Regions from separate parts of the Streptomyces sp. NPDC111516 genome, predicted to be linked through region 2. Evidence: predicted binding sites of a transcription regulator. Region 2 holds the regulator's gene; each other region holds the start of a gene.
What was found. Region 2 encodes HrcA, which represses chaperone genes, less so after heat shock. Its sites were predicted from a motif close to TTNGCACTCNGNNNNNCNGAGTGCNAA; they were not measured.
Positions count from the first base shown of each region.

Region 1 (3,206 bases), on a different contig from region 2:
GATCGGCAACCCGGCCGACGGCCCGTACGTCCTGGACATCGCCCGCCGCACCGGCGGCGCGGTCGAGGACGTCGACGACGAGCAGGTCGTCGACGCGATCAAGCTCCTCGCCCGCACCGAGGGCATCTTCGCGGAGACGGCGGGCGGCGTGACGGTCGGCGTCACGAAGAAGCTGATCGAGGCCGGTCTGATCGACCCGGCGCTGACCACCGTCGTCCTCAACACGGGTGACGGCCTCAAGACCCTGGACGCGGTGGCCGCCACCTCGCAGGCGACCGCCACGATCCGCCCGAGCCTGGACGCGTTCCGCGCCGCCGGACTCGCCACCAGCTGACCACCCGAGACTCCAGGAAGGGCACCCACCATGAGCGTCAAGGTCCGTATCCCCACCATCCTCCGCACCTACACGGGCGGCCAGGCCGAGGTCCCGGCCGAGGGCTCGACCCTCTCCCAGGTCATCGCGTCCCTGGAGCAGAACCACCCGGGCATCGCCGCACGCGTCCTCGACGACCAGGGCAAGCTGCGCCGCTTCGTGAACGTGTACGTCAACGACGACGACGTGCGCTTCGAGGGCGGCCTGGAGACGGCCACGCCGGACGGTGCCGGCATCTCGATCATCCCGGCGGTCGCGGGCGGCTGCTGATCCCCCGTCCGGCTTCACCGCGTCACCGGAATTGCCCCCTCCGCGAGAGAAACGGAGGGGGCAATTCTGCATGGTTGAGCGCGGTACAGTGTGGGAAGTCCCTCCAGCTGCCCGTGCCGCCCGCATATGAGAATGCGCCCGGCCGCGACAAGAAGCAGCCAAAGTGCTCGATCCCCTTGCGCCATAAGTCGCCTTTGCCCGGCCCGACTTGCCCTGGAACCGTATGAATTCCTCATATTCGGGCGTTCGGTGCTGCCCAGAATTCTCGTCCGATTGACCTGTTGCAGAGGGCAGTTGGGCAGATACATTCGGCCGCGGTCGACGCGTTCCGGCGCACGCACCCTCTCCTGTCGGAGGGTGAGTTCTGACCCGGGTCCGCGAAGTGCGGTCCTGTGCAAGGGCCAGTAATAGGGGAGTTAGGCATGGCTCAGGGCACCGTCAAGTGGTTCAACGCGGAGAAGGGGTACGGCTTCATCGCGGTCGACGGTGGTGCGGATGTTTTCGTCCACTACAGCGCGATCCAGATGGACGGGTACCGCACCCTCGAAGAGGGTCAGCGAGTTGAATTCGAGATCTCGCAGGGCCAGAAGGGGCCGCAGGCGGACATGGTCAAGCTCGCCGTCGGCTGAGCTCGACGCGGTCGGCCAACGACACTACTCACGCACGGAGGGCCCGTACCCCTGGGGTACGGGCCCTCCGTGCGTCCGTGTCGTCCGGGGCCGTCCGAGGGCGGTCGTCGCTGTCCACATCCCGAGGCGGACGCGTCGAAGGCGCTTGCACTCTCCGGGGTCGAGTGCTAATCATTGGCGTTAGCACTCTCCAGGTGAGAGTGACAGAACTTGGACCGGGCCGGTGAGGCCCGCAGGTCCGGTGGGGCAAGGAACCACCGGTCAGGCAGGCCGTCCGTCGCGGGCGCCACTCGGTCCGGAGCAATCCACCCCTGTCCGGGAGGACCACTTCACATGGCCAAGATCATCGCGTTCGACGAGGAGGCCCGGCGCGGTCTCGAGCGCGGCATGAACCAGCTCGCCGACGCCGTCAAGGTCACCCTTGGCCCCAAGGGTCGCAACGTCGTCCTTGAGAAGAAGTGGGGCGCCCCCACGATCACCAACGATGGTGTGTCCATCGCCAAGGAGATCGAGCTGGAGGACCCGTACGAGAAGATCGGTGCGGAGCTGGTCAAGGAGGTCGCCAAGAAGACGGACGACGTCGCCGGCGACGGTACGACCACCGCCACCGTTCTCGCCCAGGCTCTCGTCCGCGAGGGCCTGCGCAACGTCGCCGCGGGTGCCAACCCGATGGCCCTCAAGCGGGGCATCGAGAAGGCCGTCGAGGCCGTCTCCGCCGCCCTCCTGGAGCAGGCCAAGGACGTGGAGACCAAGGAGCAGATCGCTTCGACCGCCTCCATCTCCGCCGCCGACACCCAGATCGGCGAGCTCATCGCCGAGGCCATGGACAAGGTCGGCAAGGAAGGCGTCATCACCGTCGAGGAGTCCCAGACCTTCGGTCTGGAGCTGGAGCTCACCGAGGGTATGCGCTTCGACAAGGGCTACATCTCGGCGTACTTCGCCACGGACATGGAGCGCATGGAGTCGTCGCTCGACGACCCGTACATCCTGATCGTGAACTCCAAGGTCAGCAACGTGAAGGACCTCCTTCCGCTGCTGGAGAAGGTCATGCAGTCCGGCAAGCCGCTGCTGATCATCGCCGAGGACGTCGAGGGCGAGGCCCTGTCGACCCTGGTCGTCAACAAGATCCGTGGCACCTTCAAGTCCGTTGCCGTCAAGGCCCCGGGCTTCGGTGACCGCCGCAAGGCCATGCTCGGCGACATCGCCATCCTCACCGGTGGCACCGTCATCTCCGAGGAGGTCGGCCTCAAGCTGGAGAACGCCGGTCTCGACCTGCTCGGCCGCGCCCGCAAGGTCGTCATCACCAAGGACGAGACGACGATCGTCGACGGCGCCGGTGACACCGACCAGGTCCAGGGTCGCGTCAACCAGATCCGTGCCGAGATCGAGAACTCCGACTCGGACTACGACCGCGAGAAGCTCCAGGAGCGCCTCGCGAAGCTGGCCGGCGGCGTGGCCGTCATCAAGGCCGGTGCCGCGACCGAGGTCGAGCTCAAGGAGCGCAAGCACCGCATCGAGGACGCGGTGCGCAACGCCAAGGCCGCCGTCGAGGAGGGCATCGTCGCCGGTGGTGGCGTGGCTCTGCTCCAGGCCTCGGCCGTCTTCGAGAAGCTGGAGCTCTCGGGTGACGAGGCGACCGGCGCCAACGCCGTCAAGCTGGCGCTGGAGGCCCCGCTGAAGCAGATCGCCGTCAACGGTGGTCTTGAGGGCGGCGTCGTCGTCGAGAAGGTGCGCAACCTGGCCGTCGGCCACGGTCTGAACGCCGCGACCGGCGAGTACGTCGACATGATCGCCGAGGGCATTCTCGACCCGGCGAAGGTCACGCGCTCCGCCCTGCAGAACGCCGCGTCCATCGCCGCGCTGTTCCTCACCACCGAGGCCGTCATCGCCGACAAGCCGGAGAAGGCCGCCGCGGCCGCCCCGGGCGGCATGCC
Region 1 covers NZ_JBVKBV010000006.1:185,982-189,187, reverse strand. Annotated here, with positions in the region: gene thrC (threonine synthase) at 1-334, shown strand, start outside; gene ACZ7L9_RS14860 (MoaD/ThiS family protein) at 365-643, shown strand; gene ACZ7L9_RS14855 (cold-shock protein) at 1,066-1,272, shown strand; gene groL (chaperonin GroEL) at 1,606-3,206, shown strand, end outside.
Region 1: groL (chaperonin GroEL) is a predicted target of HrcA. The motif match lies at 1,417-1,443, and genes of this name have one in related genera.

Region 2 (3,206 bases):
AACGGTGGACGAATCCGTGTGCACGAACCTGTACGGGGACCGTCAGCGGCCGTTGAAGGCGTCCTTCAGACGGGAGAACAGCCCCTGCTGCCCGGGCTGGAACTGGCCGGTGGGCCGCTCCTCGCCGCGCAGCTTCGCGAGGTCCCGGAGCAGTCGCTCCTGTTCCGGGTCCAGCTTCGTCGGGGTCATGACCTCGACGTGCACGATCAGATCCCCGCGCCCGCCGCCCCGCAGATGCGTGATGCCGCGGCCGTGCAGCGGGACCGACTGGCCCGACTGCGTGCCGGGCCGGATGTCGACCTCCTCCAGGCCGTCGAGCGTCTCCAGCGGCACCTTGGTGCCTAGCGCGCCCGCCGTCATGGGGATGGTGACCGTGCAGTGCAGATCGTCGCCGCGGCGCTGGAACACCGAGTGCGGCAGCTCATGGATCTCCACGTACAGGTCGCCGGCCGGGCCGCCACCGGGGCCGACCTCGCCCTCGCCCGCGAGCTGGATGCGGGTGCCGTTGTCGACACCGGCGGGGATCTTCACGGTGAGCGTGCGCCGCGACCGGATACGGCCGTCGCCGGCGCACTCCGGGCACGGGGTCGGCACGACCGTACCGAAGCCCTGGCACTGCGGGCAGGGCCGCGAGGTCATGACCTGGCCCAGGAAGGACCGGGTGACCTGGGAAACCTCACCGCGGCCGCGGCACATGTCGCAGGTCTGGGCGGAGGTGCCGGGTGCGGCGCCCTCGCCACTGCAGGTCGTACAGACGACGGCCGTGTCGACCTGGATGTCCTTCGTGGTGCCGAACGCGGCCTCGGCGAGATCGATCTCCAGCCGGATCATCGCGTCCTGGCCGCGCCGGGTGCGCGAACGGGGCCCGCGCTGCGACGACGTACCGAAGAACGCGTCCATGATGTCGGAGAAGTTGCCGAAGCCACCCTGTCCGAATCCGCCCGCGCCACCGCCGCCGGAGGCGGACAGCGGATCGCCGCCCAGGTCGTAGACCTGCTTCTTCTGCGCGTCCGACAACACCTCGTAGGCGGCGTTGATCTCCTTGAACCGCTCCTGGGTCTTCGGATCGGGATTGACATCCGGATGCAGCTCGCGAGCGAGCCGCCGGAATGCCTTCTTGATCTCGTCCTGAGATGCGTCGCGGCGCACGCCGAGTACGGCGTAGTAGTCCGTGGCCACTTACGACTCCGCCAGGATCTGTCCGACGTAACGTGCCACTGCGCGTACCGCTCCCATCGTTCCGGGGTAGTCCATGCGGGTCGGTCCGACCACGCCGAGTTTGGCGACTGCCTCGTCGCCCGAACCGTAGCCGACCGCGACGACGGACGTGGAGTTGAGCCCCTCGTGGGCGTTCTCGTGCCCGATTCGTACGGTCATGCCTGAGTCCTTGGCCTCGCCGAGCAGCTTCAGCAGCACGACCTGCTCCTCCAGTGCTTCCAGCACCGGCCGGATCATCACAGGGAAGTCGTGCCCGAAGCGGGTGAGGTTGGAGGTGCCGCCGATCATCAGCCGCTCCTCCGTCTCCTCGACGAGGGTTTCGAGCAGGGTGGAGAGCACGGTGGAGACCGTTCCCCGGTCCTCGCTCTCGAATGATTCCGGCAGATCCTGCACCAGCTGCGGGACATCCGCAAAGCGGCGCCCGACGACCCGGCTGTTGAGCCGGGCCCGCAGGTCGGCGAGAGACGTCTCACCGAACGGGGCGGGGCAGTCGATCATGCGCTGTTCGACCCGGCCGGTGTCCGTGATCAGCACGAGCATCAGCCGGGCGGACGCCAGCGACAGCAGCTCCACATGCCGCACCGTGGACCGGGTCAGCGAGGGGTACTGCACGATGGCGACCTGCCGGGTCAGCTGCGCGAGCAGCCGTACGGTACGGCCCACGACGTCGTCGAGGTCGACCGCGCCGTCGAGGAAGTTGTGAATGGCACGGCGTTCCGGCGACGAGAGCGGCTTGACACCCGCGAGCTTGTCGACGAAGAGCCGGTAGCCCTTGTCCGTCGGGATGCGTCCCGCACTGGTGTGGGGCTGGGCGATGAATCCCTCGTCCTCCAGCACCGCCATGTCGTTGCGGACGGTGGCCGGGGAGACCCCCAGCTTGTGCCGCTCGGTGAGTGCTTTGGAACCCACGGGCTCCTCGGTGCCGACATAGTCCTGGACGATGGCGCGCAGCACTTCGAGTCTGCGTTCGCTGAGCATCGCGCACACCTCCAGCTGTGTTCCTCGGTGGTTCTCGGGCCGTTCCTGGTTCATTCCCAGGAATCCGCCTGGCACTCTGTCGTCGCGAGTGCCAGCAATCCCCCGGTCAGTGTACGGCGGCCGAGTGGGGGCCGAGCAAGGGCGACCGGCCACGCTACCTCGGGACCGCGCAGGTCGTTGCCGATAGCGTCGCGGTATGGATGCCTCTTGGGAAGAGTTCGGCTGGGAGCGACTCGGTCACGGAATGGGCCGGCGGCGCCTTCCCGGATGGGATGCGACCGTCGCACTGGTCCTCGGGACGGAGGGAGTTCTGCTCTACGACACCGGATCGACACTTCGCGAAGGCGCCGAAGTACGGGCTCAGGCGGAGGCCCTGCTCGGCCGCAAGGTGACGCATATCGCACTCAGCCACCCGCACTTCGACCATGTACTGGGCACCGCGGCGTTCTCCGGCGCCCAGGTGTACGGGGCGGTCGGCATGGCGGGCCTGCTGAAGTCCGGAACGGACGCCCTGTACGCCTCCGCGGTACGCCACGGGGTGTCCGAGCACGACGCGGCGGAGGCCACCGGTGTCGTGGTGGCGCCGCACCACGAGGTGTGCGGTGAGTGGACGCTCGATCTGGGGGGCGGCCGCCAGGTGCTGCTGGCGAACGTGGGCCCCGCCCACAGCGGCCACGACCTGGCCGCGCTCGTGCCCGGTTCCCCCGCGGTGGTGCTCTGCGGGGACCTGGTCGAGGAGTCCGGCGAACCGCAGGCGGGCCGGGACGCGGTCCCGTCGTGCTGGCCGGCCGCGCTGGACCGGCTGCTGGAACTCGGGGGCGAGGACGCGGTGTACGTGCCCGGGCACGGGGCGGTGGTGGACGCGGCGTTCGTCAGGGGGCAGCGTGACCGGCTGGCCGCCCTCTTCGGCGTGTCGTGACCGGTTCCCGTCCTATCGTCTTCCGATGCGCAGCTACCAACCGGACCTGACCCCGCCGTGGAAGAGGTCCGTCCCCGTTCCCGAGGTCCCC
Region 2 covers NZ_JBVKBV010000001.1:832,740-835,945, forward strand. Annotated here, with positions in the region: gene dnaJ (molecular chaperone DnaJ) at 43-1,179, opposite strand; gene hrcA (heat-inducible transcriptional repressor HrcA) at 1,180-2,196, opposite strand; gene ACZ7L9_RS03975 (MBL fold metallo-hydrolase) at 2,393-3,115, shown strand; gene ACZ7L9_RS03980 (DUF3097 domain-containing protein) at 3,141-3,206, shown strand, end outside.

Region 3 (3,206 bases), on a different contig from region 2:
GTGAATCTGAGCGAATCGGGTGCGCGCGAATCCCGGCGCGGACGGGGCCCCGGCGGGCACCGGCCCGTCTGCGCGGTCCTGGCCGCGCTCCTGATCGCCGCCGTCGGCTCCGGCTGCGCCGCCGAGACCGACGGCCGGGCCGACGCCGACGTGGAACACCGCGCCCGGCCCTCCGCCGGACTCCCGGGCGGTCCGGGACTCCCGGGCGGTCCCGGACAGAAGGCGGGCCCCGGGCAGCCGGCCGGTCAGGGCCGCGCACCCGCCGGTCCCTATGAGAACGCGAAGCTCCGTCCGGCCGTACGGGCGGCCCTCGCCAAGAAATGGCGGCTGGACCGGCCACCCCTGATCGCACCCCCGCCGCCCGCAGTCAAGCCGCACATCACCACCCGGGAGGGCTTCGAGGTGAAGGGCGGCGACGACTCGCTGCCGCCGGTCTTCACCACCGTCCCGACCGAGGACCGGGTCGTCTTCCTGACGATGGACGACGGGTCCGACAAGGACCCCGAACTGCTCCAGATGATGGATGAGCTGGACATCCCGTACAGCGCCTTCCTCAGCGACGAGGAGGTGCGCGACAACTACGGGTACTTCGGGGAGGCGCAGCGGCTGGGAGTCCGCCTCAACAACCACACGATCAGCCACCCGTACCTTCCCGGACTCTCGTACAGCGAGCAGAAGCACGAGATCTGCGACCAGCAGGCCAACCTCGAGAAGCAGTACGGGAAGCGCCCCGTCCTCTTCCGTCCGCCGTACGGCAACTACAACGGGGACACGCTCCGGATCGCGAAGTCCTGCGGGATCAAGGCCGTGCCGCTCTGGAACGCGGAGGCGTTCCCGGACCACATGGAGTGGCGCGACGGGTACCGACTGCACCCCGGCGACATCATCCTCACGCACTTCCGGGGCCGGAAGCAGTGGGGCGCCGACATGGCCGACCTGGTCCGTGCGGTCATGAAGACCGTCACGGACCAGGGGTACGCCGTGGCCCGGCTGGAGGACTACGTATGAGAAGGGCGTACCTGCTGCTCGTCGGCCTGCTGGCAGCCGGTGCGCTCCTGACCAGCACCGCCGGGTGCGCGCAGTCGGTCGCCCCGATCGAACGGCTGGGCCGTAAGGCCGCACAGAAAGTGACCCACCCGGGGCCGAGCCCCGCGGCGGGCCCGCAGACGCATCCGCACGGCGATCGGGGTGATCGCAGCGGCCGCAGCGGCCGCCGTGACCGCGGTGACCACGGGGCGCCGGGTTCGCTGGTTGTCATCGCCTGCCCTCAGCCGCCGGAGTCCAGGCACTCGCGGTTGTCGCCGCCGCTGAGGCACTGGTGGCCGGACCGGCCGGGATCGTCCGAAGGGGTGGAGGCGGGCGCCGGGTGCGAGCGGCGGTAGTCCTCGTGCCCGACCTGCACCGTCGCCATGCACAGCAGAAGTACGACCGGGATCTGGATCGCCCCCGCCCAGGGCCAGTTCTCACGGATCAGCACCACGGCGATCAGCGCGACCACCGCCGCGATCGCGCCGAAGACGAGGACGGGCGTCCAGTCCATCGGCGGCGGGCCCGGCGCCTCCGGACCACCGGGGTCCCACCGCGACAGGGCCAGGGAGTAGGCGGCGACCGCGCAGATCACCCCCTCCAGGAGCACCAGCAGCAGACCCAGCACCACATCGAGACAGCCGTTCACGGCGCGCGAGCCGCGCCGGGGCCGCGGGGCCGACCGCCGGTACGGAGATTCGGTCATGTTCACACCGTCGTACGGAACGCCGCGGTCCGTACGACCGTTGTCCCAGTGTTGTCCGGACTGTTGTCCGAGCGGTGCCCCGGTCGGCGCGTGGCGCAGAGCGGGAGCGGGGCGCCGGTGGACGCCACGACCGCAGGAATTGGCACTCCGCTTGACCGAGTGCTAATCGCGGTCATAGTCTCGGTGCTGGCACTCACCACTGGAGAGTGCCAGCAGTACTGTGCGACTGGCAGGTCCGGCACCCGCGACGACGGATCCACCTGGTCGCCACCCAAAGACTGTTACCCCGTGAGATCTCCGAAGGGGGAGACCGGATCGTGTCGACCGCCAGCACCAAGGTTGCGATCAAGCCGCTCGAGGACCGCATTGTGGTCCAGCCGCTCGACGCCGAGCAGACCACGGCCTCCGGCCTGGTCATTCCGGACACCGCCAAGGAGAAGCCCCAGGAGGGCGTCGTCCTGGCCGTGGGCCCGGGCCGCTTCGAGAACGGCGAGCGCCTTCCGCTCGACGTCAAGACCGGCGACGTCGTGCTCTACAGCAAGTACGGCGGCACCGAGGTGAAGTACAACGGCGAGGAGTACCTCGTCCTCTCGGCCCGCGACGTGCTCGCGATCGTCGAGAAGTAATTCACCCACGTTTGCTTCTGTTCTGCGCCCCTGGCCCCCTGCGAATAACCAGCCGGGTGGTCGGGGGCGCAGTTCGTTCGAGAGGAAAGCTCAGCAGCCATGGCGAAGATCCTGAAGTTCGACGAGGACGCCCGTCGCGCCCTTGAGCGCGGCGTCAACAAGCTTGCCGACACGGTCAAGGTGACGATCGGCCCCAAGGGCCGCAACGTCGTCATCGACAAGAAGTTCGGCGCTCCCACCATCACCAACGACGGTGTCACCATCGCGCGCGAGGTCGAGCTCGACGACCCGTACGAGAACCTCGGTGCCCAGCTGGTGAAGGAGGTGGCGACCAAGACCAACGACGTCGCGGGTGACGGTACGACCACCGCCACCGTGCTGGCCCAGGCGCTCGTCCGCGAGGGTCTGCGCAACGTCGCCGCGGGTGCTTCCCCGGCCGCCCTGAAGAAGGGCATCGACGCCGCGGTCAAGGCCGTCTCCGACGAGCTCCTCGCGACCGCCCGTCCGATCGCCGACAAGACCGACATCGCCGCCGTGGCCGCGCTCTCCGCGCAGGACCCGCAGGTCGGCGAGCTCATCGCCGAGGCGATGGACAAGGTCGGCAAGGACGGTGTCATCACCGTCGAGGAGTCCAACACCTTCGGTCTGGACCTCGACTTCACCGAGGGCATGGCCTTCGACAAGGGCTACCTGTCCCCGTACATGGTGACCGACCAGGAGCGTATGGAGGCCGTCCTCGACGACCCGTACATCCTGATCCACCAGGGCAAGATCGGCGCGATCCAGGAGCTGCTCCCGCTGCTGGAGAAGGTCATCCAGGCCGGTGGCTCCAAGCCGCTGCTGATCAT
Region 3 covers NZ_JBVKBV010000004.1:231,791-234,996, forward strand. Annotated here, with positions in the region: gene ACZ7L9_RS11405 (polysaccharide deacetylase family protein) at 1-1,008, shown strand, start outside; gene ACZ7L9_RS11410 (DUF6234 family protein) at 1,268-1,732, opposite strand; gene groES (co-chaperone GroES) at 2,050-2,358, shown strand; gene groL (chaperonin GroEL) at 2,458-3,206, shown strand, end outside.
Region 3: groES (co-chaperone GroES) is a predicted target of HrcA. The motif match lies at 1,872-1,898, and genes of this name have one in related genera.

Region 4 (3,206 bases), on a different contig from region 2:
CTGCCGGGCTTCGCCGCACGGCAGCCCTTCGCGATGCTGACGATCGGCATCGTGCTCCTGGTTCAGCACACCACCGGCTCGTACGGCAGCGCGGGCTCCGTCGCCGCCGTGACCGGCGTCTCCATGGCCCTGTTCGCGCCGCAGACCGGCAAGCTCGCCGACCGTTTCGGCCAGCGGGCCGTGCTGCTGCCCGGTGTCGTGGTGCACGCGGCGTCGGTGTCGGCACTGGCGGCGCTCGCGCTGGCGGACGCGCCACTGTGGGCCCTGTTCGCGGCGGCCGTGCCGACCGGTGCGTCGATTCCGCAGATCGGGCCGATGGTCCGGGCCCGCTGGGCGGCCCTGCTGGGCGCGGCACCGGGCCGCGAGGCTTCACCGTTGCTGTCCACCGCGGCCGCTTTCGAATCGGTGACGGACGAGTTCACCTTCGTCATCGGCCCGGTGCTCGCCACCGCGCTGTGCACGGGGGTGCACCCGGCGGCAGGCCTGATCACGGAGGCCGGGCTGACCCTGGTCGGCGGACTGCTCTTCGCCGCGCAGCGCCGCACCCAGCCCGCGGTGCGCAACACCGCGCCCGGCGCCTCCCGGCGGCATGCGTCCGCGCTGTCCGTACCGGGTGTCCGGGTGCTCGCGGTGGCCTTCCTGGGGATCGGCGCGGTCTTCGGCGGCATGCAGGTCTCGCTGACCGCCTTCGCCGAGGAGATCGGCCGGCCGGGGGCGAATGGCCTGCTGTACGGGGTCTTCGCGGCCGGCAACATGCTCGCCGGGATCGCCTGCGGCGCCATTGCCTGGAAGATCGGGCCGCGGCGACGGCTGATCGTCGGGTACGCGGCGCTGACCCTGACCGCGTCCGGACTGTGGGCGGTGCACTCCGTGCCGCTGCTGGCCGGGCTCGGACTGCTGGTCGGGCTGTCCATCGCCCCGGCCCTGATCAGCGGCTACACGCTGGTGGAGGCGCTGGTTCCGGAGTCCGCCCGGACCGAGGCGTTCACCTGGCTGACGGGCTCGGTCGCCCTCGGCCAGGCCGGCGCGGTGACGGTCGCCGGACGGCTCGCGGACGCCCACGGCGCGAGCGCCGGATTCGTCGTGCCGCTGGTCGGGACCGTACTCGCGCTGGTCACCCTGGTCGCGCTGCGTTCGAGGCTGACACCGGTCCGCGCGACCGTCACAGCCGCGCGTGGCGCTGTTCGCCGTGATGCTGTCACGGCCGGAGAATGATGGTTCCCGTACTCGGATTCACTGGAACCTCGGGGACCGCGGGGCCAACTGGAATCGGCGGCATACGTCGGTGCGGCTCCTGCGGATTCCTGCGCCGCATGATGTGGCAGCCTTCTCACCCAGGCCGACGGCCTTCGTGACGGCCAAGCCCTGACCGCTGCCCATAGGCAGGTGACAGACGTTACTGCAAACAGCGGCCTGCAGCAGTTACCATTGACGACTGTTAGCACTCATCGAGTGAGAGTGCCAGGAGGAAGACAAGTGCCGACGTATCAGTACCAGTGCACCGAATGCGGCGAGGGCCTCGAGGCGGTGCAGAAGTTCACCGATGATGCCCTGACCGTGTGCCCGAGCTGCGAAGGACGCCTGAAGAAGGTGTTCTCGGCGGTCGGCATTGTCTTCAAGGGTTCCGGTTTCTACCGGAACGACAGCCGTGGCTCCTCGTCGAGCAGCACCCCGGCGTCGTCCTCGGCGAAGGCGGCCGGTTCCGATTCGTCGTCGTCGACGGGGTCGGACACGAAGTCGTCCGCCTCCTCCTCGGCCGCCGCGTCTTCGTCTTCTTCGACGTCCTCCTCGTCCTCTTCATCCTCGACGAGTGGTACGTCGGCCGCCTGACCCGCACCGCGCTTCCGCGAGGACCTCGCCGATCCGTCCGGCGGGGTCCTCGGCGTTTTTCCGCGCCGCTACTGTGATCGCATGGCGAACGCAGAGATCGGTGTCATCGGCGGCTCGGGCTTGTACTCCTTCCTGGAGGACGTCACGGAGGTGCGTGTGGACACCCCGTACGGACAGCCGAGCGACTCCCTCTTCCTCGGCGAGGTCGGCGGCCGCCGGGTCGCCTTCCTGCCCCGCCACGGACGCGGCCACCATCTGCCGCCGCACCGCATCAACTACCGGGCCAACATGTGGGCGCTGCGTTCCGTCGGCGTACGACAGGTGCTCGGCCCGTGCGCGGTGGGCGGACTGCGTCCGGAGTACGGACCGGGCACGCTGCTCGTACCCGACCAGATGGTGGACCGCACCAGGGCTCGTACGCAGACGTTCTACGACGGGGAGATCCGGGCCGATGGCGCGGAGCCGAATGTCCTGCATCTGGGCTTCGCCGACCCGTACTGCCCCGAGGGGCGCAGGGCGGCGCTGTCGGCGGCTCGCGCGAAGCGCTGGGAGCCGGTGGACGGCGGGACGCTGGTGGTCGTCGAGGGGCCGCGCTTCTCGACCCGCGCGGAGTCGCGCTGGCATGCGGCGATGGGCTGGTCGGTGGTCGGGATGACGGGGCACCCGGAGGCGATCCTCGCCCGTGAACTGGGCCTCTGCTACACGACGCTGACGCTGGTGACGGACCTGGACGCGGGGGCGGAGGCCGGGGAGGGCGTCTCGCACGGGGATGTACTGAAGGTGTTCGCGGCCAATGTGGACCGGCTGCGCGCGGTGCTCTTCGGCGTGGTGGCCACGCTGCCCTCGGAGGTGGACCGTGACTGCCCGTGCTCGCGTGCACTGGACGGGCTGGAGACGGGGATCGAGCTTCCTTAGGGCCTCTCGTTCGGATCTCGGGTACCCCGGCACCCTGATCCGGCCTGATCCAAACGAAAGTCCCTGGCCCGGGCAGCCGAGGGTCAGCCGGGTGACGAGGTTATCCACAACACTGGGGCTGTCCACAGGCTTCGGCGGGAAACTCGCGGACGGTGGATCGTGAGGGGTGTTCGTCCGAAACTCCTCATGCCAGGTGGTGCTGACCATGTTCCCGTCATCCCCGTCGTCCCTGCCATTCCCGTCACTCTCCTCTTCCGAGTCGTCCTCGTGTGCGCGCTCCGCGCGCTCCGCTCCGGCGATGGCTCCAGGGCCTCCGGCGTCGGCTCCCCCGCCCTGTGGTGTGCCCGCGTTCGAACCGTTGCGGGTGCGCGGAGGTGGTGGGCACCGACTGCGGCGGGCACTGTGGCGGCAACGCCACACGATGGCCGCCGGACTGGCCCTCACGGCTGCCGCGCTGGCCG
Region 4 covers NZ_JBVKBV010000027.1:82,227-85,432, forward strand. Annotated here, with positions in the region: gene ACZ7L9_RS33270 (MFS transporter) at 1-1,215, shown strand, start outside; gene ACZ7L9_RS33275 (FmdB family zinc ribbon protein) at 1,477-1,830, shown strand; gene ACZ7L9_RS33280 (S-methyl-5'-thioadenosine phosphorylase) at 1,912-2,745, shown strand; gene ACZ7L9_RS33285 (hypothetical protein) at 2,951-3,206, shown strand, end outside.
Region 4: ACZ7L9_RS33275 (FmdB family zinc ribbon protein) is a predicted target of HrcA. The motif match lies at 1,439-1,465, and genes of this name have one in related genera.